Regions from separate parts of the Kurthia populi genome, predicted to be linked through region 4. Evidence: riboswitches for the same ligand, from Rfam matches in the RefSeq annotation. Region 4 holds a riboswitch; each other region holds the start of a gene.
The links. A riboswitch is a leader RNA that binds a small molecule or an ion and turns the genes downstream of it on or off. The one in region 4 is predicted to bind cobalamin.

Region 1 (6,055 bases), on a different contig from region 4:
TGTTTGGTCGTCAATTACTTTAACTGGAAATTCGCGCACCGATTTGCCATCGAGTGTAGCTTGCGAAAAGCTTACAACGTCCCCTACTGAAATTTATTCTAAAGAATCAATTGCGCTAAATGTTATTGCTGACCAACCTGTGATACCTTTAGTGTTTACCATTAACATAATAAAAATCCTCCTAAGATTAACTGTAGTTATATTTTGTAAGTGTAGAAATCTATATAGATGCTAAGATCTTCTTCGACTGCTTGTTCTGGAAATACGGACCAATCCATTCTTTTAATAGAGAGGGATAATCCATACTTCTCTAAGATATAAAGAAGTGAATCCTCAATCATTCGAAATACGCAGCCCGCCGTATTCCTCTTGAATTTTTTAGATAGTCTATTGAAGTATTCTGTGGGGACGTTGTACAACCTTACGAAGCAGGAAAATTTAGTGTCCGCTTCATTAACTTCTAACGTTTCCAATACCGTATGTGCTATACGCAAAGATTGCGAATATACATAGTCGAAAAATTTATCTGGGAATTCAAGTTCATGCGACACAGCCTAAACGCAAAGCTCTTTGGCTGCGCCAATCATCTTTAAGAAGTTGATTTGTGTGCGCACATAATGTGAATTCTCTAGGCCACCAGCTTCAAACCAGTCGTGCAAGCGTTTGTTGACATCTCTTGCAACGTATACCGGTACTTGCATCATCGCATCGTTTCAGTTCTTTTAGAATCATTTCATTTTTAATAGTCATTAGTAAATCCCTATTCAATAAAGAATGGAGCTTGTTTGTTCAATACTGTAATTAACTTTAGGCAGATGTTAGCAGTACTAGAATTATTGAAGTCTTTGTTCAAACCATTTACTTTGTTCTTTTTGCGACTCTACAAGCTCTTCATTTGATTCCAAACACCATGTAGTTAGGCCGAAAGAGATAGCCCAGATACATGCATAAAAGAAGTCATATGTAAGCAGATAGTAAATCGATTCAATGGCATTGTAGATATTGGTAGCCCACGTAAAGCGTTGAAGTAAGCGTGAGCCGTTAGATGATGTTGTCATGCAGTTCGCCCTCTGTTGAAACATTGGAGCAATTTATTGATGCTTCGATGGCATATGCTAAGCCATCGACGAATATTGTGCTGTCATGTAGCTCGAAAAAAAGTATTTTACCATATACTGAATAAATAAAATACGATACAATAGAGGTAATAACATAACGTGTATGAGCTGGTGCGTGTGAGAGCATGCTTAAAAGGGAAGCGCGGTGAAAATCCGCCACTGTCCCGCAACTGTGATTCGGAGTCTTTTATGATAAGCCACTGGGAAACTGGGAAGGCATAGAAGATGTGGATGAGAAGTCAGGAGACCTGCCAGTATCTAGTACACACCAAATGCCTACGTGGAAATAGGCGGTGTTTTGTGCGAAAGTATCGTGGTGTAAGATAGGCCACTTATTTGACTATGCATAAAAATCCAGCGCTATTTCTTTATTGAAATAGCGTTTTTTGTTTGGCTTATGTTAAATAAAAAATGAGGAGTTTTACAAATGAATGAAAACACGTATGTAGATCAATTTTGGACAATGATTTTAAACAACCAGGTAGCAGGTGTATATTCTACAATGCAGGATATGCAAGCGGAATTAGTTGACGACCATCCACAAGAGCAGCAATTGATTATGCAGGCTTATGAAATTGTACGCCGTGAGTTAGTAGGACGTAGTTAAATAAAAATGTACAAAAAGGAAGTAGACATGTTTTTTCTACTTCCTTTTTGCGTTCTTCTAGTAAGTTATTACAGAAATAAAGGAACTATTTAAAAGCCGTTGACGATAGATTTTATAGTGTGCTATAGTAATGGGAATTTCATACAGACTGTTTCAAGTTCTTCTCTCATTTAAATGACGTGGAAGGTTAAAAGGAAAATAGGTGTAATTCCTATGCTGTCTCGCAACTGTAAGTGATGTTTTCATCATAAGCCAGAATGCCTGCTTGTTACAAAGATTCATTGCAGAACTACGAAAGATAGGGAGATGGATGGCATGCTAATTTTGTCCTTATGACAGACTACATATTAAAACCATCCCCTACTTCAGGGGGTGGTTTTTTATTTCATAATAATGTTAGAGCGAAAAAATGATAAGGGGATTGACATGAAAAATAGATGGCAATGGATAGCACTATTATTCGTAGTAGGGCTTATAGCAGGATGTTCAACTAACACGACATCTAGTTCAAAAGATGAAAATACAAAAGCAACGAGTCAGCAGAATACACTAACATATGGATGGCCACTTGATGTAGGACCTTTAAATCCACATGCTTATTTACCAAATCAAATGACTGCACAAGCAATGGTTTATGATTCGCTTGTTTCGTATAATGACGACGGTACAATTGCACCAATGCTTGCGAAAAAATGGGCTATATCAGAAGATGGTAAACAATATACATTCTATTTACGTGAGGATGTAAAATTTTCGGATGGCTCTACATTTAATGCAGATAATGTTATTCGAAATGTGAATGCTATTATGAAACATAAAGATGATCATTCATGGATGGGATTAGTTCGCCACATTAAAGATTTCAAAAAAATCGACGACTATACAGTGAAATTACTATTGGACGAAGCCTATTATCCTGTATTAAATGAATTAGCATTTGTTCGACCATTTCGATTTTTAGGAGATGAAGGCTTCCCAGCTGGTGATGACACAGCAAAAGCGATAAAAAGCCCTATAGGGACAGGGCCGTGGGTATTAAAAACATATAAAAAAGACGAATATGCTATTTTTGAACGTAATGACTATTACTGGGGTGAAAAACCACCTGTTAAAGAAATTAAAATAAACGTTATACCAGATGCAGAATCAATTGCATTAGCATTTGAAAATAACGAATTAGATATGATTTACGGACGAGGCGTTATTAGTTTAGATAACTATGAGTATTTAAAAGCGCAAGGATACCATACGGAAATTTCTGAGCCGATGTCAACGCGTGCGTTATTATTTAATACACAATCAGGTCCATTAAAAGAACGTTCGGTTCGACAAGCTTTTCAATATGCGATAAATAAAATGCAAATGGTTGACAGTATTACAAATGGAACAGAAATGGTGGCAGATAAAATTTTCTGGAACAATATTCCATATGCGGATTTCGACCTAGAAACCATTTCTTATGATGTAGAAAAAGCAAAAAAATTATTAGATGAAGCGGGTTGGAAACTACCAAAGGGTGCGACAATTCGTGAGAAAAATGGACAAAAGCTTCAATTAGAATTGATGTATATTGCAACAGATGCTGTACAAAAACCAATGGCTGAATTAATGCAGGGGGAATTGGCTAAAGTAGGTATAGAGTTGACGCTGCAGGGCGCAGATGTCATGGTCGGACTTGAAAAATTAATGAATGATGAGACAGATATTAATTTTTGGCGTACAAATGGACCACCGACAGATCCACATAGTTTTATGAATGAATCATCGACACCTAATGCAAATGCAGTATATGAAGCAAAATTAGGATTAAAAGATCATAAAATATTGGATAAAAAAATGCAACAAATTTTAACAACAACGAATGAAAAACAACGCGCTACATTGTATAAAGATGTCTTAACAGAGCTTAATAAGGAAGCACTATTCTTCCCGCTATCATATGAAACAAATTTGGTCATTACACAACCGACGATGAAAAACTTTAAGCCAAGTTCATCAGAATATGATTTACCTTATCAACAAATGAAATTGAAATAATGAGTGCAAAATCCGTGATAATTCGCGGATTTTGTTTTTTATAAACGGGGAGATCATCATGAGGTATTACTTGTTTAAACGATTATGTAACATACCATTAACATTATTTTGTGTGTCTATATTGACCTTCTTATTGATTCGACTTGTTCCGGTAGAACCAGCAGAAGTTATGCTACGTATGGCTCACACAGCGCCAACTGAAGAATCATTAGACGCTATGCGTACGCGATTAGGAACAGATCAACCACTAATCATTCAATATGTGACGTGGATACGAGGTGTCATACAACTTGATTTTGGTACGTCATTTGTAAGTAAACAAGCTGTTGCAACAGACCTTTTTGCAAAACTTCCAGCGACAGCTCTATTAGCATGCGTATCTTTTTTATTAACGGTATTAATTAGCATTCCACTTGGCGTTATGAATGTGCTGACGAAATCGCGTTTACTTAAAATTGTAGGGCAATTTTTTGCACTCTGTTGTGTATCCGTACCGGTATTTTGGCTAGGCTTTTTATTTATTTATGTAGGCTCTTTGAAGTGGGGATTATTTCCATCTCATGGCATGGGCACATGGCAACATCTTTTTTTGCCAGCGTTAACATTAGCAATTCCAACGATAGGATTATTTAGTCAATTGATTCAACAAACAATAGTAGAGCTACAACAAACTTCGTTTATGCATTATGCACGTGTGCGAGGAGTGAAGAACAGAACGCTTATAAAATATTATGCGCAACATTTATTACTTCGTTTATTGCCGCTTCTAGTTGTAACATTTGGAAGTTTAATTGGTGGAGCTATTGTAGTTGAGCAAGTCTTTAGTTGGCCAGGTCTAGGACGCTACCTAATTGAATCTGTTATCAATCGGGATTATCCAGTTATCCAAGCGTATGTAATGATGATTGCTTGTTGTTATTGTGTGCTTACGTTGCTTGGGGATATTGCCCAACAAGCATTAGATCCATGTTTACGTTTGAAAGAGGTGTCTCGATGATTCAAAAAATAAGTTTAATTTTATTAGGATGTATTAGCATCATCGGTTTGTTGGCACCTTGGCTTGTTCCAAATGATCCGCTTTATGTAGATATTACGAAAAAATTAAGTGCACCTTCTGTAGCATACCCGCTTGGAACAGATCAATTAGGACGTTGTATTTTTTCTCGCTTGTTAATGGGAATTCGTTATTGTTTAGGTACGGGCGTTATAATTATGGGATTATCTGTTAGTGCGGCTTTACTAATTAGTTCTGTAGCTGTGTGCAAAGGTGGAAAGGTCGATAGTTGGTTCATCCGTATTTGTGATATGTTACTGGCTTTCCCTAATGTCGTTTTAGCATTTGCATTAGTTGGCATGCTTGGAGCAGGTTTGAAAAACATTATAATTGCCATAACTTTTGCACAAACCGTATATTATGCACGTATTTTCAGAAGTTGGTTATTAACAGTTAAACAACAAGATTATATAGCAGCAGCAAAGCTTAGTGGTACGAAAGGATTTTGGTTATTTAAGCGTCACTTATGGCCCAATATTAAGCATACATTGTGGACCTTTATAGCGCTTGATATGGGGAAGGTATTACTAGAAATATCTAGTTTTTCATTTATTGGGTTAGGTGTCCAAGCACCGACTCCTGAATGGGGCATGATGGTTAATGAAGGTAAACAATATATTCGCCAGTACCCTGAAATGACCTTATATCCTGGTCTTGCAATTATGAGTATTGTTGTGCTCTTTTATTTAAGTGGAAATGGTATGAGGAGGAATATAAGATGAGTGTTTTAGAGGTCAAGAATTTAACAATTCAAACCAGACAGAAAACAGTTGTATCTCAAGCCACTTTCTCAGTTGATGCTGGAATGATTTTAGGAATAATCGGTGAAAGTGGTAGCGGAAAATCGACACTTTGTAATGGCATAATGGGCTTGTTACCCCCATCTATGACGTGCGAAGGGGATGTTTTATATGATGGTAAAAAGATCGTAAGGGGACGAGATGTCTCAATGATTACACAGCATCCGATGAGTGCATTTAATCCGCTTCAAACAATTGGTCGACATTTTATTGAAACGCTCTGTGCCCACCATCCTTTATCGAAAAAAGAAGCTCATTTAAAAGCTCTAGAAGCACTAACATCTGTGCAGTTATCGAATGCTGAAGACGTAATGAAACGTTACCCTGTTGAGTTGTCCGGTGGAATGCTACAACGCGTTATGATTGCATTACAAATTGTGTTAGATGCGACACTCCTAATTGCGGATGAACCAACGACAGCGTTAGATACATTGAATCA
Region 2 (6,055 bases), on a different contig from region 4:
TTGTGCATAGGAAGTATGCGTTGCTAACAAAACGACTACTAAAATAAGCGGACAAATTAGAAGAGGAGAGAGCCATATTTTTTGGTAGTGGGCATAGACCCATTTACTTGCGTAAAAAATTAAAATTGTACCGACTAAACTAGCTGCAATCATCATTTGGAGACATCTCCTTTCGCAAAACGTTCTGCAACGACACCAGTACTTGCCATGACCACAACAGTCCCTAATACAATGACGACAATTAGTTTAATGCCGATGATACCAAAAATTTCATCATATTGAATAACACCAACTGCGGCAGGGACGAAAAATAATAATAATTCGCCAGTTAAAAAGCTTGCACCAGCATCCACCCAGGCCAGTTTAATAATATGTGCTTTTAAACAAATAAATAATAATAAGAGACCAATAATACTACCTGGAATCTGGATATGGAGAGCTGCGCTAAGCCATGTGCCAATAAGCAAAAATCCCCAAATGAAAATAATTTGAACGATAATCTGAAGTGCTTTTTGAAGGACTTTCAACGAAATCACGACCTTTAAATAACGCGCTTTTTTTAAATAATATGCTAGCGCTTTGTTAATTCGTTATTCAGTGTATAACAAAAAGCTACATTCGTAAAATACATAATTATTATCATCATTATTCCAAATTGGAATTCTTTTTCACGTAGTCAAGAAATGCACGCATTGCCTGTGAACGGTAGCGATCTTTTTTTAAAATGAAAGCAATTTCCCATAAAATTGGCTTCTCTAATGGAATCATTTTCACCACATTGGGATTGGTTTTATGCGCAAATGGTTCAGGGAATAAGGCGATACCTAAATTATGTTCAATCATTTGGCTAATAAATTCCCACTGTGAGCTTTCAAAAGCAATCGTTGGTTCAAAGCCAAAATCTTCACATTCTTGAATGATACGGTCATGCAAGGTAAAGTCTTCTGAAAATAGCAGCAGGGGCTCATTTTCTAAATCACGCATTGAAATAGTAGATTTTGTTGCTAATGGATGGTCATTATGAACAATGACGTACACATCTTTTTTTACAAAAGGAATACAATCATAGTCTTCATCGTGAGCAGGTAGCATCACAAAACCACCATCTAAATCACCAGATAAGACACGTTCTTTGACGATGTTAGCGCCGATTTCATCTAATTGAAATGAAATATCTGGGAAGAGTTGTTGGAAGCCCTTCATGATTTGAGGAAAAAATAAAATACCGATAAGCGGCGGCATGCCTAATGTTAAATGACCCGTTTTTAAATGCTCCATATCTTCTAATGCTAAATGGACTTCATCCACCATTTGAATAATTTGAATAGCGCGCTCAAATACAACATCTCCTGCATCGGTTAATTGAACATGTTTACTCGAACGATCGAGTAATGTTGTGCCGAGTTCAGATTCGAGCTGACGAACCATTTTTGAAATCGTCGGTTGTGTAACATGCAGTTTATGTGCTGCTTTTGTAAAACTTTGTTGTTTTGCGACTTCGGTAAAATAGGTGAGTTGACGAACATCCATAAATAAGCCTCCTAAAGCGTAGTGAAGCGGAAATTTGTTGTGTAGTGATAGCGTTGATTGGCTGCAAGCTCAGCGTCAAAGCGTTTTTTGAAATGAGAATAGGGAGCGAGCTGTGTTTCAAAGCAAATCGCACTTTGTTTTTTAGCTTGTAAATGCTCTGTAAGAATCGCCGTTTCATCAATATTATTACCACTATAAATAACCGCAAATGGATAGCTTGTTTCAACAGTTAAAACGCGTCCAACATGTGGCTCAACCAAGCGGATTTGTGGCTGCTGCGGTAATAAATGAAAGGGATGGTCTAAGCCACCTCCACGTGTAAGCTGCACGTCATCTTTATCGAAAAGGTGAGCGAGCAGTTGTGGCTCGCTAAAGTCGAAGGAAGAATTACGTGTGGCCTTTGCATAGGTTGGAATCGAATCTTCGGCGAGTTCCAAATAATAATCGCTTTTTACTTCTAATAAGTGGTCACCAATTGGTTGAAAAGGATGACCACTTAAATTGAAATAGCTATGATTCGTTAAATTTAAGACCGTTTTTGCATCGCTTAATGCGTCATAGTCAATACGAAGTTCATGCGCTTCATTAAATGTCATCGTCACATTGACGTCGACATTTCCAGGGAAGCCATCAGAGCCAGCATCTGAGTGTAACGTAAAGACAACAGAAATATCATCAGCGCGCTCAATAATTTCGTAATTCCATAGCAGTGAGCTGAAATTACCATGGAGTAGGTGAGTGCCTTCATTTGCCGGTAGCTGAATTTGTGCCCCGTTTATACAAATCTGTGCTTGCTCAATACGCCCTGCATGACGACCGATTGTAGCGCCGAGTGCCATATCATTATTTAAATACTGCTCAATGTTTTCATAACCAAGCACGACATTACCTAATTGGCGCTCTTTATCAGGCACCCATAGCGCAACGATAGCAGCTCCAGCGTTTGTAAGCACAATATTAGCGCCGTCCTTTGCATTGAGTGTAATGGTATGAATATCTTGTGTAACGGCATTGACAACGTAGTTCATTTTAACAGCTCCTCTACAAATTCATTCCTTTTTTTCAGTATACTACAAGACTTCAAGAAAACGAAAAATCGAACATTATGTGAAGCTATAGTAAATTTGGCAAAATTCGGTATAATAAATGAAATCAATGATAGATGGGAATGATTTACATGACGATGACACAACCGGTATTTTTTGTATTTTTGTATTGTATCATGCTCATCATTGTAAGCATTGATGGATTGCTTCAGTATAAACGGTACAAGGCGGTATTATATGGGGAGCAGGTGAAACAGCCCCTCCTTGGGATACTTTACACCTCTTTACGACAACATCGCTTTCTCCGTATTGTGGTTGAATTTTGTTTGAAATTTGGTATTTATTTTTATGCCTATTTGCTATATCCCTACAGTTGGATGCTAGCATTATGTGCATTGCTTATAATCGGGCGTCTGTACGTGCTATGGATGCCAATGGGAAAACTACGTACAACGAAATGGGATTTTATTACGCTGTTTGTAGAGCTAATCTTTTTAACATTATTCACGGCTTCATTGCTCGTATATGAAGCATAGGAGGGATACAATGCGTATTATCTGGACGGTGTTTCACGATGATGAACTTATTGAAAAGGGTGAGTTTAATCAGTTTTTTTGGCGAGGTGGTCAATTTGATGTCCTACTAGAAGGCAATCGAAAACTATCGATTGAGTCAAATGTTAATCATGGTATTCTAATAGAGGATATTGCAAAGTCTTTAATAAATGCTTTGCATACAGATGACCCACAAACCTTTCATACGTATAGTACATCAAAATCCTATGATGTGATTTTTTTAGGGCGCGTCCTGGAGTTTCGTAATTTTGATCCGGATACATTAAAAACGTTAAAGCGTACGATGCTGCCGAAGTTAGCGTTTATCGATGCATTTACGTATGCATTATGTAGCTACTTAAAGCTACTAAAGGAGCGCAATGAAGCCATCGAGCAAAATGAACTTTTTATACGATTAACTGTGCAATTACAAACATTGCAGCAATTAACAATGTAATGATAGCGCAAGTGCGGAGGAAAGCCGTGCTTGCGCTATTTTTTTTCAGCTAGTTCTTTTATAATGAACAATGGAAGGTGATTTTTTGAGTAAATTAGCGTGGTATATTTCATTAGCAATCTCATTATTTGGTGTCTTTGTTGTGCGCTATTATTTTACATTAGCGCCGGATGAGTCATTAAAAAATATAAATCCAGCATTTATTCCGCTTGTCTTTGTTATTCCATTTTTACTGATTAGTTTATTCATTAGCTTTGTCATTGGCTCCCGTTATTTTGCGCAAGCGAAGGGACAACAAATTGTAAGCTATATCGTCGTGTTATGCGTTATTTTGGCACTTAGTACATATCTAGAATACACACAAGTACAGGCGGATTTGACTGCCTTTGGTGGTGGTATCGCTGATAAGGGTTCGCTTATTTTTAATTTTCCTATATGGAATAGCTATACAAATGGCTGGTTCGTCAATGAAATGATTTTCTTTAGCCTGCAAGCTATCGCATTTGGCATCGGTTTTTTCAAGCGACATACTATTGAATTAGCACAGCAGGAGGGAGGCGAATAGCCTCTCTTTTTTTATAGAGCTATTTGATTTTTCAAAATTTAATGCTAAAATGAAAGCAATTCAATATGATGAATGGCGCTAATTCTTAGCTTAATAGGGAAATCGGTGAAAAACCGATGCTGTCCCGCAACTGTAACTTGGAGTGCTTTACAAAAACCACTGTGTAAACGGGAAGGTGTAAAGTACGTTGAAGAGAAGCCAGGAGACCTACCATTTAATCTTCGATGATTCACCCTACGAGGATAGGTGCGGAATAAGCAAAGGTTATTTGCGTTTTTTTAGTGCACTTTTTATAGGGGAAAGTGTCTTTTTTTATGCTTTCTATCCTCTGTGTGGGAATCAACAACATGAGGGGGAGTTAGCATGACAACGTGGAATTTAACGAAAATGGAGCGTCATTTAATGATTTGTAACGGAGCTACTTGTATGGGAGCTGGCGCAGAAGATGTCACGCAACAAATTCGTGATGAAATTCGTACACTAAAATTAGATGAGGTTATTCATACGTCACGGACACGCTGTAATGGACGTTGTAAAGATAAATGTGTCGTAATTGATTATCCAAAAGGTACTTGGTATTCTGTGCAGCAGGAGCAAACGGCGCGTAGTATTGTGCAAGGTAATGTAGCGCGTGAGGCGATTATTTATGAAATGGTAAATGGCGAACGCGTGCGTCAAGAAGGGCATATTAAAGGCATTGAAAAATATCGTAAAAAGCGCGCCACAAAAAAGACAGCGGTATTATTTGTTGGGCATGGTAGCAGACTAGAAGCGGGGAATGAAGAAGTGCGTTCATTTATTCGTCAAATGAAGCCAGCGATTGATGCCAATTTATTAGTAGAGACATGCTTTTTAGAATTTGCGAATCCTAATATTGAGGACGGTATTCAAGCGTGTATTGAACAGGGAGCGGTTGAAATCCATGTGATTCCAATTATTTTATTACATGCCGGGCATTCTAAATTACATATCCCAGCAGAAATTGAAGAGGCAAAGGCGCAGTTCCCAGAAATTCGTTTTACGTATGGCCAAACAATCGGTATTCACCAAGCAATTATTGATATTTTAAAGGCTCGTTTAGAAGAAATTCAATTTGATGTGTCGATTCCTCATAAAGATACGGCAATTTTATTGATCGGTCGTGGGAGCAGTGACGAAGATGCTAAAATGGATTTCTATAACATCGCATCGATTTTACAAGCACAGCTGACTGTTTCAACTGTAGAATGTGCTTTTATGGGTGTAACAACACCAACTGTGGAGCAAGGCATGCAAATCTGTCTAGCGCAAGGTGCAAAACAAGTCATTATGTTACCATATTTCTTATTTACAGGTATCTTAATGGAACGAATGGCCTTAATGGCGCAGCAATTTTCTGATACAAATCCAAGCGTTTCGATTGAGTTAGCCTCTTATTTTGGGTATCATCCAAATTTACAAACGGTATTATTAGAGCGCTTGCAGCAAGCAATCGATGGCACGTCAACAGGCATGCAAGATTTAGCGAATTTCCGTGAATACGTGAAAGAAAATGAGTATGTTCATCATCATTAAGGGTGCACAAAGTAATTTTCTTAATAGAACAGCAGTAAAAGCGTTAAAGTAGAAAAAAGTTAAATAAACAAGAAGTGTGTTTTTCTGACAGGAATATTGTATAAAGTACAAAAAAGAGTATAATAATAGTTGTAAGTTACATAACTAATTTACCTATTTGCCTACTTAGTTTAATGGTAGAACAACGGTCTCGTAATCCGTAGATGAGAGTTCGATTCTCCCAGAAGGCATATCTTTGTTCAATTACAAAGCATCATAAAATTTAGAAAAAGTCGATAAACGTTGATATAACAGCGTTTATCGGCTTTTTTGTTTTTTCAGTATGCTATGGAGAATGCATTAAAACAAC
Region 3 (6,055 bases), on a different contig from region 4:
TTACGTTTACGGATATAGAGACAATCAATCGTATTGTGTATACACCACGTCCTGGGGGCAAGGGTTTTGCACAAGCATTTGATATTTACGGCTCTATGACTGAAGATGGTGAGGATTTCGGATTGGTATCACAAGGAACGTACACACGCTCTGTGACGGATACTGTTGAAATTACATTTGATGAGACAAAATTTAAGCGCTTAAAATTTGTCTTTACGAAAGCAAATCAAGACTGGGCAGCGGCAGGAGAATTTTCATTTTATGAAGAAGATGTCGTGCGCGATAAAATGGCTGATTTATTTACCGACAATACACAAAGTAAGGTAAGTAAAGCATTTAATACTAATAAAAAGTTAGATGCACTTGAAAAGGCAGCGAAAACACATCCACTTTATACACAATACAAAGAAGATATTGAGTTGGCACGTCGTTTGTTAAATGGTGAAGTGGACACTGCTGGTCGAATTATTACGTCTGAACAACGTGGGAATATGGCGAGCTATTCACAAAACGTATTGAAAATGCCTTTTGGTTCAAATAGTCAGCCAACAGGGATTGCAGCACGTGTAGGTGATAAAATTACAATTTATGTAGAAGCAGGTGCTAATGATCCGCTTCCACAAGTGTTGTTTACACAACAGCAGGGGAACTGGAATGCTTGGAATCGTAGCTTTAATCTGCATGTCGGGAAAAATGTTTTAACCGTACCACAAATGTACGATGGAAATGTAACACAGGGTGGACCGATTTATATCGTCAATCCATATACGTCTGAAAATCAATCAAAAGCACCGGTTGTCCGTATTGAAGGAGGCGAACGTTTCCCGTTGTTTGAAAAGGGAGGCAATGTCGCTGAATTTAAAACGTTCTTAAAAGACTACCAAACACGTTTAGCTGCTGATGTAGCGGCACATCCTGATGTGAAGGACCGTGAAATGATTGATGTCGCAGAAGTGATGAGTGACCGCATTTTATTCACAGGTACTGCTTCAAAAGCGTATAAACAATATGTGACGAATGCTATTAATCCTCAAAAAACTGCTGAGGGCTATGATGTATGGATTAAACGTATTTTTGATTTCTCAGGCCTAGATAGTAGTAAGCCTGAGCATGATCCACAACTAGTTCGTGAAAACATTCGCTATATGCAGCCATTTGGCTCGATGTATGCGGCTGGGAATCATACTGGTATTCAAGCCTATACCATTCCTTTCTTATTCTCGAGTGACTTCAGCAAAACGTACCCAGGCTGGGGCTTAACACATGAAATTGGGCACCGTATGGCTGTTGGGATGCGTGAATACGGCGAGGTAACAAATAATATGGTATCGATGGCGATGTCTGTGGAATACAATTCCCTGGATAACCGAATTCCATTTGAAACCATTTATCAACAAACGCTAGAAGAAAATAAAGTACAAATGGCAGATCAATCATTAACTGTTCGGTTAGGAACATTTTGGCAGCTAGAGCTTGCGCATCCAGGGTACTGGGCGGAGCTAAATAAATTATACCGTGAAGAGCCGATTTCATTATCGGACGGGGATGCGACACGTCAGCAATATATCGTGACGTATTCATCACGCGTCTTGAAAAAGGATTTAAGTAACTATTTTGCAAGACACGGCTTTACGGTTAATGACGAAACACGTAAGGAAACGAGTAAATATGCGCAGCCGAAGAAATTATGGTACTTAAACAATAAAGTTTTAGACTATAAGGGAACCGGCTTTAGTACAGGTGTGAAACCAAATGTGACAATGACGCATAGTACAACGAAAAATGTACTTGGTTTAAGCATGGATGATGCACAAGCAACGCATTTACTTGGCTATGAAATTTATCGAAATGGTGAATTAATTGCATTTACGGCGAATCCGAACTATACGGATGAAACGTCGGAAGCGGCAACGTATGATATCATTGCTTATGATAAAAAATTAGGTACGACAAAGGCAACAACAGTAAAAGCACAATAAAGAAAAAGGAGAAAGCGCTAAACTCGCGCTTTCTCCTTTTTTAGTCGTTTAATTCGTTTGTAATGTTTTTTTGCGTAATGCTTTTGCTGCTTCGACCATATGTTTTAGTGAGGCAACGGTTTCAGGTTCCTGGCGTGTTTTTAGACCACAGTCTGGGTTGACCCAGAAATGATTTGCTGGAATGACCGCAAGACTTTCTTCTAAAATCGTTGTCATTTCATCTGCTGATGGGACACGCGGGCTATGGATATCATAAACACCTAAGCCGATACCATACGGATAAGGATTTTCTTTTAGTGAATGAATTAATTCGCCGTGGCTACGTGATGTTTCAAGTGAAATGACATCGGCATCAAGTGCGGTAATAGGGTCAATAAAGTCATTAAACTCACAATAGCACATATGTGTGTGAATTTGTGTCGTAGTATCGACGCTTGACGTGGCAAGCTTGAAGGCATCAATAGCCCAGTTTAAGTAAGCTTGCCAGTTGTCTTGACGCAGCGGTAACCCTTCGCGTAGTGCAGGCTCATCCACTTGGATAATGCGAATGCCCGCTTCCTCTAATGCATGAATTTCTTTTCGAAGTGCTAGGGCAATTTGTGCTGCGACTACATCACGTGGAAGATCATTTCGAACGAATGACCAGTTCAAAATCGTGACAGGCCCAGTTAACATACCTTTCATCCATTTATCGGTATGTTGCTGTGCAAAGACGGTTTCTTTTACAGTCATTGGCGCAAGCCAGTCGACATCACCGTAAATAATTGGCGGCTTAACACAGCGTGAGCCATACGACACCACCCATGCAAACTTAGTGAATGCAAAGCCAGCTAGTTTTTCACCAAAGTATTCAACCATGTCCGTACGTTCAAATTCACCATGTACAAGAACATCTAAATCAATTTCTTCTTGTAAGGCAATCCAGCGCAATGTTTCAGCATCTAGTTTTGCTTCATATGCCGAGTCGTCTAAATCGCCACGTCGCCAAGCAGCACGCCATGAACGGACTTCTTTTGATTGTGGGAAGCTGCCAATTGTTGTCGTTGGGAATAATGGTAAATGAAGTGCCTGTTGTTGTAATGCAAGACGTTCTGTAAATGGGACGGTACGCTTAAAATCTTTCTCTTCTAACTTAGCAAGTGCTGTAGACACGCTTTCATTTTGACGACTTGCATGATTTTTTAATGCTTCAATACGCTTCATGCTAGCAGATACCGCCGTTGGTGTTGGCCACTCACCGCTTTCGATATAGCCACTTACTTCGACAAGTTCACCTAATTTTTCATCACTGAATGCGAGTGCATCTTTTAGTGTATCGAAGAGCGTTGTTTCATTCGCAACGGTCACCGGGCAGTGCTGCAAGCTACAAGAGGGTTGCAGCCAAATAGCTTGAGGTGATACAAGTGTTTGAACGGCTTGTACATCTTGTGCAACTTCCTGTAAATTACTTGCCCAAATATCACGACCATTAACCACGCCAAGTGCTAATGTTTTTTGTGGTGGGAAGCCATGCTGACGAAGCGCAGCTAAATTTTCTTTTTTGCCATGAATTAAATCTAATCCGATACCAGCCACTGGTAAATTCGTGATGCGTTCAAAATCTGTTAACGCTTCGAAATAGGTTGTCAGCATCACTTTTGCTTGTGGCACAGCCTCGACAAGTTGTGTATAAATAACTTCTGCTAAGCGACAATCTTCCTCTGATAGGGCAGTAGTCAAAATCGGCTCCTCTAATTGAATCCACTCTGCTCCAACATCTACAAGTTGCTGTAAAACCTGTGCGTAAAGAGGCAGTAGCTCCAATAAATAGTGGGCAAGTTCTTTATCACGATAGCCTTTCGTTAATTGAGAGAAGGTCATTGGCCCGATTAGTGTTGGTTTCACGTCAATATCAACCGCTTCTTTTGCCTCTAAGAACCAATCTACATAATGATTATGATTTAATTTCAGTTTCGCGCCCTCGTATTCGGGAACGATGTAGTGATAATTAGTATTGAACCATTTTGTCATTTCGCAAGCGACCGTGTCAGTCGTACCACGAGCCATCGCATAATATGTAGTAAGAGAAGGTACATCTTCTAGTGAGCGATAACGAGATGGGATTAAGTTAAAAAGAAATGCAAGATCGAGCATACGGTCATACATCGTAAAATCACCAGATGTTACTTGCGTTAGGCCGAGTTTTTGTTGTTTTTTTAAATGGGTAATGCGTAATTTTTTCCACTCTGCTTGTAATGTATCTTCGCTAATCGCTTGTTTCCAAAATTTTTCTACGAGACGTTTCCATTCGCGGTTTTCTCCGATATACGGGTAACCAATTGTTGTTGTAATCATGTATATTCCTCCTTTGGTGTATTACATAACTCCAAATAAAAAAGCTATTTCAATTAAGAAATAGCGGAAGAATCTATGCATTATTAAAAAAGTCGAATCCTTTTGACCGACCATCGCACAGAACACCGCCCATCTCCACGTGAGCCTTTGGTGTGTACTCAAAACAGGCAGGTCTCCTGACTTATCATCAACATGCTTAAAGCCTTCCCATTTACACAGTGGCGAATTTTTAAGCACTCCGAATTACAGTTGCGGGACAGCGACGGATTCACACCATACTTCCCTTTTAAGCATGTTCTCACATGCACCGGTTTGTAACACGTTATGTAATTGAACAATACTATAGCATATATTTTTCAGAAAATAAAATATATTTTGAAAATGAGCAGAATTTTACTTAAAACCATCTAAAACAATACGAGATGAATTATTTGATGTTATACTGTAAGAAAACATCGCTACACCCAATAATTTATACATAAAACGTAGTGTGCGAAAAACTTAGGTATATAGTATAACGCCAGATAATGGGCTGTTTTAAAATACTTATAGAAGAAATTAGGAGGGATACAATGACGATTCTACTAGTGGATGACAACAAGGTAAATCTATTTGTCATGGAGAAAATTTTAAAAAGTGCTGGGTACGATAATTGTGTATCTCTGACATCAGCTCAGGCACTGTATGATTATTTGAAAATTGATGAACTAAAGTATAAGCCAGATTCAGTGGATCTAATTTTATTAGACATTATGATGCCAGAAATTGATGGTATCGAAGCGTGTCGGACGATTCGTCGTGATGAGCGTTATAAAAATATCCAAATTTTATTTACAACTGCACTTGATGATAAGAAAAAATTATCAGAAGCACTTGGCGCTGGTGGTAATGATTATATTACAAAACCAATTAACAAAACTGAATTACTAGCGCGTATGGATGTGGCGCTCCGTTTAAAACAAGAGCTGGATTGGCATATGATTCATGATGAAAAGATTGAAAATGAATTAAATTTAGCAGCACATGTGCAGCGCAGTTTATTAAGTGAACCTTTTACTGATGACAAGCTTGCTGTACAAGTGGCGTATAAACCGTCATTTAATTTAGCTGGGGACATGTATTACTGGGAACAAATAGATGAGGATCGCTATGCCGTAATGTTATTTGACATGATGGGGCATGGTATTTCGGCTTCCCTCGTTTGTATGTTTATTTCATCTGCGCTGCGTGATAGTGTGAAGAAACGTGTAAAGCCGGCTGAAGTGATGATCGAATTAAATCGCTATATGTCCTTATTGCATACAGATAAAGAAAAAATTCCATACTACTTTACAGGTGTTTATATGCTAATTAATACGAAGGAAAAAACGATTGAGTATGTCAATGCAGGGCATCCGCATGGCTATGTGTGGCTGAACGAAGAAGAACTTGTACATTTGAACAACAATTCCTGTGCAATTGGCTTTTTCGATGATATTGATGTGAAATCACAAACGATTTCATACGAAAACTCGGCGCAAATTATTCTGTTTACAGATGGTGTGCTAGAGGCGATGCATCCAGATGAATTTGAAGCGGAGCGACGTATGGATAAGCTTGCTGTACAAACATTATCACTTGATAAACCATTACTTGATTATGTTATTCCGCGTGAACAGCAAGAGAATCAACCAGATGATATGTGTATGCTTGTGATTCAGGCAAATTAAAAAGAGGCTTTGACATATGTGTCAGAAAAGCCG
Region 4 (6,055 bases):
CAACACCGTACCAATTACGACGACATACACTATAGCCATACAATGTATCGGTGATTGTATCATCATAACAGCGCGCCTGCATCGCATTGTTGAGCTCATGCGCACGCTTGAAGACATCCTTAAACATCGAAGTAATTAAAAAGCCAATTGACTGAATCCATCGCTTCTTATTTTGATAGCCGAGACGTGACTGCTGTGCCTGATAAATGCGCTGCATACTCGCTAAGAACACGAAAATAAAACGGTACGTTAATTCACATAAATCAACAAATACAATTGGGAATTTTAGTTTTCGCATCGCATAGGTAATGGCGGTAATGGGTGTCGTCAGCGTTAAAAAATACAAACAACTAATGCTTGCGAGCACTGAAAAAAATAAATGATAGGCCGTATGAATACTTGCGGTGCCGATGAAAATCGTCACACCAAAGACGGTCCAATCCGCAACATGGCTCGGTAAATGAGTGGCGGTTGTAAAAGAAATTAAAATTCCTGCAAGGCTCGATAATAAGAAGAAGCCGGGTAGAAGGAGCAGTTTAAGATACGTTATTAGCGGAATTTTTGCGGCAATTAAAATGAAAACACTCATTACGAAAAACGTAATGAGTGAAATCAGCACATCTTTTGTTGAAATGGCAAATAATAAAAATACAAATGAAAAGGCCATTTTTTCGAGTGGATGCACCGTCGCTAAACGATTAACGTAGGCGTATTGATCAATGGGAATCATGCAGATCCTTGTCCACTTTTTTTGAGCGTCCGCGCATTAAACCGCAGAAGTAACCGATAAATCCTGCACCAATTGCCGCTTGTAGTGCAAATAATAAACTTTCAATTTCGCCACTTGGTGGTTCCCAAAGGCTTGAAAACCATGGCTCATAATCTTTGTTGATTTCAGTAATGGCCGCTTCCGCTTCACCATCAGCGCCACCAAACTCAGCGCCTTTTTGAAGGAATAGTGGCACAATGGCTAAAATAATAACGATGGCGATTAATAAGAGATTTTTTTTGAACATTATGCCGCCTCCTTATTTTTTTTGAAAATATTTAATGCTTTTAATTCAGCAATATTGTATTTACGTAAGAAGTTCATGACAACAACGGTTAATAATCCTTCGCTAATCGCAAGTGGAATTTGTGTGAAGGCGAAAATGCTCGCAAATTTACCGAATGATGCGAAAATACCACCAGACTCAGCTGGGAAGGCAAGTGCTAATTGGAAGGATGTCACTACATATGTACCGAGGTCACCAAGCATCGCTGCTAAAAAGACCGCAACAGAGAACGACCAACCAACTTTTTGTGCGCCTTTAAAAACATACCACGCAATGATTGGACCAGCGACTGCCATTGAAAAAGCATTGGCGCCAAGTGTTGTCAGGCCACCATGCGCAAGTAAAAGTGCTTGGAATAGTAGAACGATAGAGCCGACAACACTCATCGCAAGCGGTCCGAATAATACCGTACCAAGGCCCACACCTGTTGGATGTGAACAACTTCCTGTCACAGATGGTATTTTTAGTGCAGATAAGACGAATGCAAACGCGCCAGATAAACCAAGCATCATTTTTGTTTCGGGATGCTCTTTAATCGTTTTCGTGATTGAACGAATCCCTAAAATAATGAATGGTAGCGCGAGTACCCACCAAAAGATGGCCCATTCGACTGGTAAAAACCCTTCCATAATGTGCATCGCATTCGCCCGCGTTGGTACGAGCAGTAAAATGGGCGCGAAGTACATTAATTTTAATAATTTTTTCATGCGAAATCCTCCTTATAAAAGTAGAGGAATGTACGAAAAAAGCCTATCTCCATAACGGAAATAGGCACAAAAAGACAGCATTCATCGTAAGTTTGTCTTTCGTACACCTATCCTCGTAGGCCGAATTGATTTTACGGCAGGTCTCCTGGCTTCGCGTCAACATTTCATTACACCTTCCCATCGTCTAGACAGTGGCATACGCAATGAAACTCAGCATCACAGTTGCGGGACAGCACTTGTTTTTCACAAGTTTCCCTTTTAAGCGAATAATTGATTATCCGCACCGTAAAATTGTATATAATTTTTCGACATTTCGTAAAATAGCTTATCATTGTCGTGGAAATTTGCCAATAACAATTTTTATTTCAATTTATTTGAAATTAAAAAAACTGTATCAATACAGAGAAAACGCTGTAATTTCAAGCGATTTATGTGAATTTTCTTTTGTACTATAACATCATAGTAAAAAAAGATTTGAAAAGTAAGATAATTACCGATATGATGAAAACAAGATTTTTTAAAAACTAAATACTAACGATACATTTTAGAAGTGCCTCGTTGTGAGGATAATAGGGAAAATGGTGAGAAGCCATTACAGCCCCCGCTACTGTAAGAGTGTTGAGGTCATCAAATCCATTGGCTAAAGCTGAGAAGGGATGACGTCATAGACACTTGAGTCAGGAAACCTGCTTTTAAAATCGGACAAAACTTTTCGGAGGGAGAAGCTTTTGGACAAACTTTATTTGCAGTATTTTTTAAATTTGCAAATTTTCAGTATGTTCAGCCTTTTATTCTCCGGAATAGAAGGCTTTTTTTGTTGTCTTCATTGTCCGAATGGGGAGTTGTGAGTGACAAGAAATGGAGGAAGTAGCATGGCACAGGGTAAATTATTCGTCGTCGGGTTTGGACCAGGGGACTTTCAACATATTACGAATCGTGCAGTCGATGTACTGAAAATGAGTGATGTGGTGATCGGGTACAAAACGTATGTCGATTTAATCAAAGATTTAATTACAGCAAAAGCAGTTGTCAGTACAGGGATGACGGAGGAAGTATCACGTGCACAGGAAGCGGTGAAGCAAGCAGAGGCCGGCGAAATCGTATCCGTTATTTCAAGTGGTGATGCGGGTGTATATGGTATGGCAGGGCTTGTGTATGAAGTGTTAATCGAAAAGGGCTGGACGGAAGAAACGGGTATACCGGTTGAAATCGTGCCAGGTATTTCGGCAATCAACTCATGTGCATCGTTACTTGGTGCACCGGTCATGCATGACTCATGTACGATTAGCTTGAGTGACCACTTAACACCATGGGATTTAATTTCAAAACGAATTGAAGCAGCCGCAATGGCGGATTTCGTTATTGCACTGTACAACCCGAAAAGTGGTCGTCGTACGCGCCAAATCGTTGAAGCACAGCGTATTTTACTTGAATATCGTCATCCGGATACACCAGTTGGCCTGGTAAAAAGTGCGTATCGTGATTCACAGCATATTACGATGACGACCTTATCGGAAATGCTGACGCATGACATTGGCATGTTGACAACCGTTGTTATCGGGAATTCATCAACATTTTTCTATGATAATAAAATGATTACGCCTCGTGGCTATCAAAAGAAATATACACTAGGCGAAGAAAAGCAACCGCTTAAGCCGCATCAGCGCTTGAAGAAGGAAGCAGAACCATGGGCAATGGATCAGGAGACAGGGCGTTCTTATGAGCCCGTAGCACCTGCACCAGAAAAAAAGCCTGAGCCATTAAAGCCTGCCGAGTCGGCCCTATCTTTAGCGGAGGAGGCACTTGGTTGCTTAGGTGTCGAGGTTTTTGAGCCAAAGCACTATGTGCATCAGAAAATGGAATCGATTTTTGAATTAGCCGTTAGTCCAGGTGTGGCTAATAAAAAAATTACGCCACAGCAAATGATGACACTCGCAGATGTTGTCGGTGAAAAAGGCACGATGGAATATACGCCAGAGCATGAATTCATTTTGCGCATTCCAACGACGGCCCCTGAGCTTATTACGGACCGTTTGAAGGAATCAGGCTTACTAGTTTCACCATACGGCGACGTGGCACGTATTAAAGCGTGTGATTTCTGTGATGGTGAAAAGGCGGATTCAATTCCATATGCAGAGGAGCTACACAGCGTTCTTGGCGGTATGAATTTACCGAAGGAATTAAATATTGGCTTTAATGGCTGTGGGATGGCATGTTACCGCGCGGTGATGGATGACATTGGGATTGTCTACCGTAAAGGGGCCTTTGATGTCTTTATCGGCGCGAAGCCAGTTGGTCGTACCGCGCATCCTGGTCAGCCCGTTGTCGAAGGCTTATCAAAAGAGCAGCTTGTGCCAATGGTAGAAGGGCTTGTGGCGGAATATAAAGAGAATGCGCATCCAAATGAACGATTATTTAAATATTTCAAACGCGTGAAGAAACTAGGCAACTTTGTCTATCAGGATATTGCACCGAAAATTAAAATTGCTCCTGCACCATGCGGAGATTAGGAGATAAAGCGTATGTTATTTTTAGCTGGAACAAGTGATGCTCGTGCACTCGCTGTTCGTCTAGCTGCACACTATGATGTGCTTGCAACCGTCGTGACCGATTCGGCGGCGAAAAGCTTAACAGATGAAGGCATTCCTACCTTTGTTGGGCGTTTAACAGCTGAGGAAATGGCCGCAAAGGTGAAAGAACGCGGTGACGACATGATCGTTGATGCGAGCCATCCATTTGCAGAAGAGGCGTCAAAAAATGCGCAGGAAGCTGCGAAGTTAGCGGATGTACCGTATTGCCGCTATGAGCGTACATCAGAGGATTTTACAAATCCACTCATTACAGCGGTTGAAACGTATGAACAAGCGGCAGATGTCGCACTCGCTCGTAAGGGGAACGTTATGCTACTAACAGGCAGTAAGACGTTGCAAATTTTTGCAGATAAATTAGTTGGTGTTGACGGTATTCGCATGATTGCGCGTATGCTACCGCGTCTAGACAATATGGAAAAATGCGCCGCACTTGGCGTTGAACAAAAAAATATTATTGCGATGCAAGGACCGTTTTCTCGTGAGCTGAATGAGGCGCTATATAAGCAGTTTGACACGACGCTAATGATTACGAAGGAAAGCGGAAAAGCTGGCTCCGTAGATGAAAAAATTACGGCGGCGCTTGATTTAGGCATCGAGGTTGTACTCATTACACGACCGAAAATTCAATATGACAATGCATTCGACACATTTGAAGCAGTCGAACAATTTATAGGGGGAATTTTACATGACAAATGATACAGAGCAAAAAGAATTATTTATCAATACCGATAACTTCAATACGGATTTTACACCGCTTACAGTTGAGCCAAACCGTATTTATGACTATAGCTTTGAAACGATTTTAGAAGAGTATGGTCCACATGATTACAATGACGATGAATGGTCAATTATTCGCCGTATCGTCCATGCTTCAGCGGATTTTGAATTAGGAAAAAGTGTAATTTTACATCCGGATGCGATTCGTGCAGGTGTGGAATCAATTCGTGCAGGTCGTCCGGTTATTGCTGATGTGCAAATGATTCAAAGTGGCTCAGGACGTAAACGATTCCAAAAACATGGCGGCGACTTATTCTGTCATATCGCCGATGAGGACGTATCAAAAATGGCGAAAGAGCATAATACAACGCGTGCGATTATTTCGATGCAAAAAGCGGCTCGCTTACATGAAGGTGGTATTTATGCCATTGGGAATGCGCCAACTGCTTTACTTGAACTGATTCGTTTAATTCGTGAAGGCATCGCAAAACCAGACTTAATTATTGGGATGCCGGTTGGTTTCGTATCAGCGGCTGAGTCAAAAGAAGAGCTTGCGAAAGTAACAGAAGTACCATTCATTACAAATGTAGGGCGTAAAGGCGGTAGTACGGTAACTGTTGCAGCGCTAAATGCGATTTCGATTATGGCGGATCGTCAAGACTAGCGTGGAGAAACGAAAGAAAAAAGACCCGAAAGATATGCGCTCGGGGTATACGACCGGCGCCTGTGCAACGGCCACCACAAAGGCCGCACTTATTGCACTACTGACGGGCGAGGAGCAAGAAACGGTAACTATTTTTTTACCGGTCGGCAAGTATGCGACATTTACGATGGAACATACCGTACATGTTGGGGATGCGGTGCGATGCGGCACAATTAAAGATGCGGGCGATGACCCGGATGTGACGCATTTAGCACTTATCGAATCGACCGTATCGTTTATCGATGGGGAAGACGTTGTACTAGATGGTGGCATCGGTGTAGG

Region 1: it holds a riboswitch for cobalamin, as region 4 does, so the genes downstream of both, nikA (nickel ABC transporter substrate-binding protein) here and cobJ (precorrin-3B C(17)-methyltransferase) in region 4, are expected to answer to the same signal.
Region 2: it holds a riboswitch for cobalamin, as region 4 does, so the genes downstream of both, ACFSY7_RS03640 (CbiX/SirB N-terminal domain-containing protein) here and cobJ (precorrin-3B C(17)-methyltransferase) in region 4, are expected to answer to the same signal.
Region 3: it holds a riboswitch for cobalamin, as region 4 does, so the genes downstream of both, metE (5-methyltetrahydropteroyltriglutamate--homocysteine S-methyltransferase) here and cobJ (precorrin-3B C(17)-methyltransferase) in region 4, are expected to answer to the same signal.

The regions. Positions count from the first base shown of each region.
Region 1 covers NZ_JBHUOR010000106.1:9,989-16,043, reverse strand. Annotated here, with positions in the region: gene ACFSY7_RS12150 (DUF6877 family protein) at 555-704, opposite strand; gene ACFSY7_RS12145 (hypothetical protein) at 834-1,058, opposite strand; partial or broken gene ACFSY7_RS12140 (AsnC family transcriptional regulator) at 1,070-1,183, shown strand; cobalamin riboswitch at 1,211-1,388, shown strand; gene ACFSY7_RS12135 (hypothetical protein) at 1,546-1,725, shown strand; cobalamin riboswitch at 1,864-2,008, shown strand; gene nikA (nickel ABC transporter substrate-binding protein) at 2,152-3,762, shown strand; gene ACFSY7_RS12125 (ABC transporter permease) at 3,821-4,759, shown strand; gene ACFSY7_RS12120 (ABC transporter permease subunit) at 4,756-5,538, shown strand; gene ACFSY7_RS12115 (ABC transporter ATP-binding protein) at 5,535-6,055, shown strand, end outside.
Region 2 covers NZ_JBHUOR010000019.1:25,354-31,408, reverse strand. Annotated here, with positions in the region: gene ACFSY7_RS03675 (LrgB family protein) at 1-156, opposite strand, end outside; gene ACFSY7_RS03670 (CidA/LrgA family protein) at 153-527, opposite strand; gene ACFSY7_RS03665 (LysR family transcriptional regulator) at 646-1,530, opposite strand; gene ACFSY7_RS03660 (aldose epimerase family protein) at 1,542-2,558, opposite strand; gene ACFSY7_RS03655 (hypothetical protein) at 2,954-3,112, shown strand; gene ACFSY7_RS03650 (hypothetical protein) at 3,123-3,587, shown strand; gene ACFSY7_RS03645 (hypothetical protein) at 3,673-4,152, shown strand; cobalamin riboswitch at 4,209-4,381, shown strand; gene ACFSY7_RS03640 (CbiX/SirB N-terminal domain-containing protein) at 4,516-5,706, shown strand; tRNA gene ACFSY7_RS03635 (tRNA-Thr) at 5,866-5,936, shown strand.
Region 3 covers NZ_JBHUOR010000040.1:71,893-77,947, forward strand. Annotated here, with positions in the region: gene ACFSY7_RS07770 (M60 family metallopeptidase) at 1-1,979, shown strand, start outside; gene metE (5-methyltetrahydropteroyltriglutamate--homocysteine S-methyltransferase) at 2,028-4,313, opposite strand; cobalamin riboswitch at 4,463-4,640, opposite strand; gene ACFSY7_RS07780 (SpoIIE family protein phosphatase) at 4,886-6,022, shown strand.
Region 4 covers NZ_JBHUOR010000131.1:40,689-46,743, reverse strand. Annotated here, with positions in the region: gene cbiQ (cobalt ECF transporter T component CbiQ) at 1-730, opposite strand, end outside; gene ACFSY7_RS15935 (energy-coupling factor ABC transporter substrate-binding protein) at 717-1,016, opposite strand; gene ACFSY7_RS15930 (energy-coupling factor ABC transporter permease) at 1,016-1,762, opposite strand; cobalamin riboswitch at 1,881-2,065, opposite strand; cobalamin riboswitch at 2,294-2,470, shown strand; gene cobJ (precorrin-3B C(17)-methyltransferase) at 2,635-4,272, shown strand; gene cobK (precorrin-6A reductase) at 4,285-5,049, shown strand; gene ACFSY7_RS15915 (precorrin-8X methylmutase) at 5,039-5,734, shown strand; gene ACFSY7_RS15910 (cobalt-precorrin-5B (C(1))-methyltransferase) at 5,736-6,055, shown strand, end outside.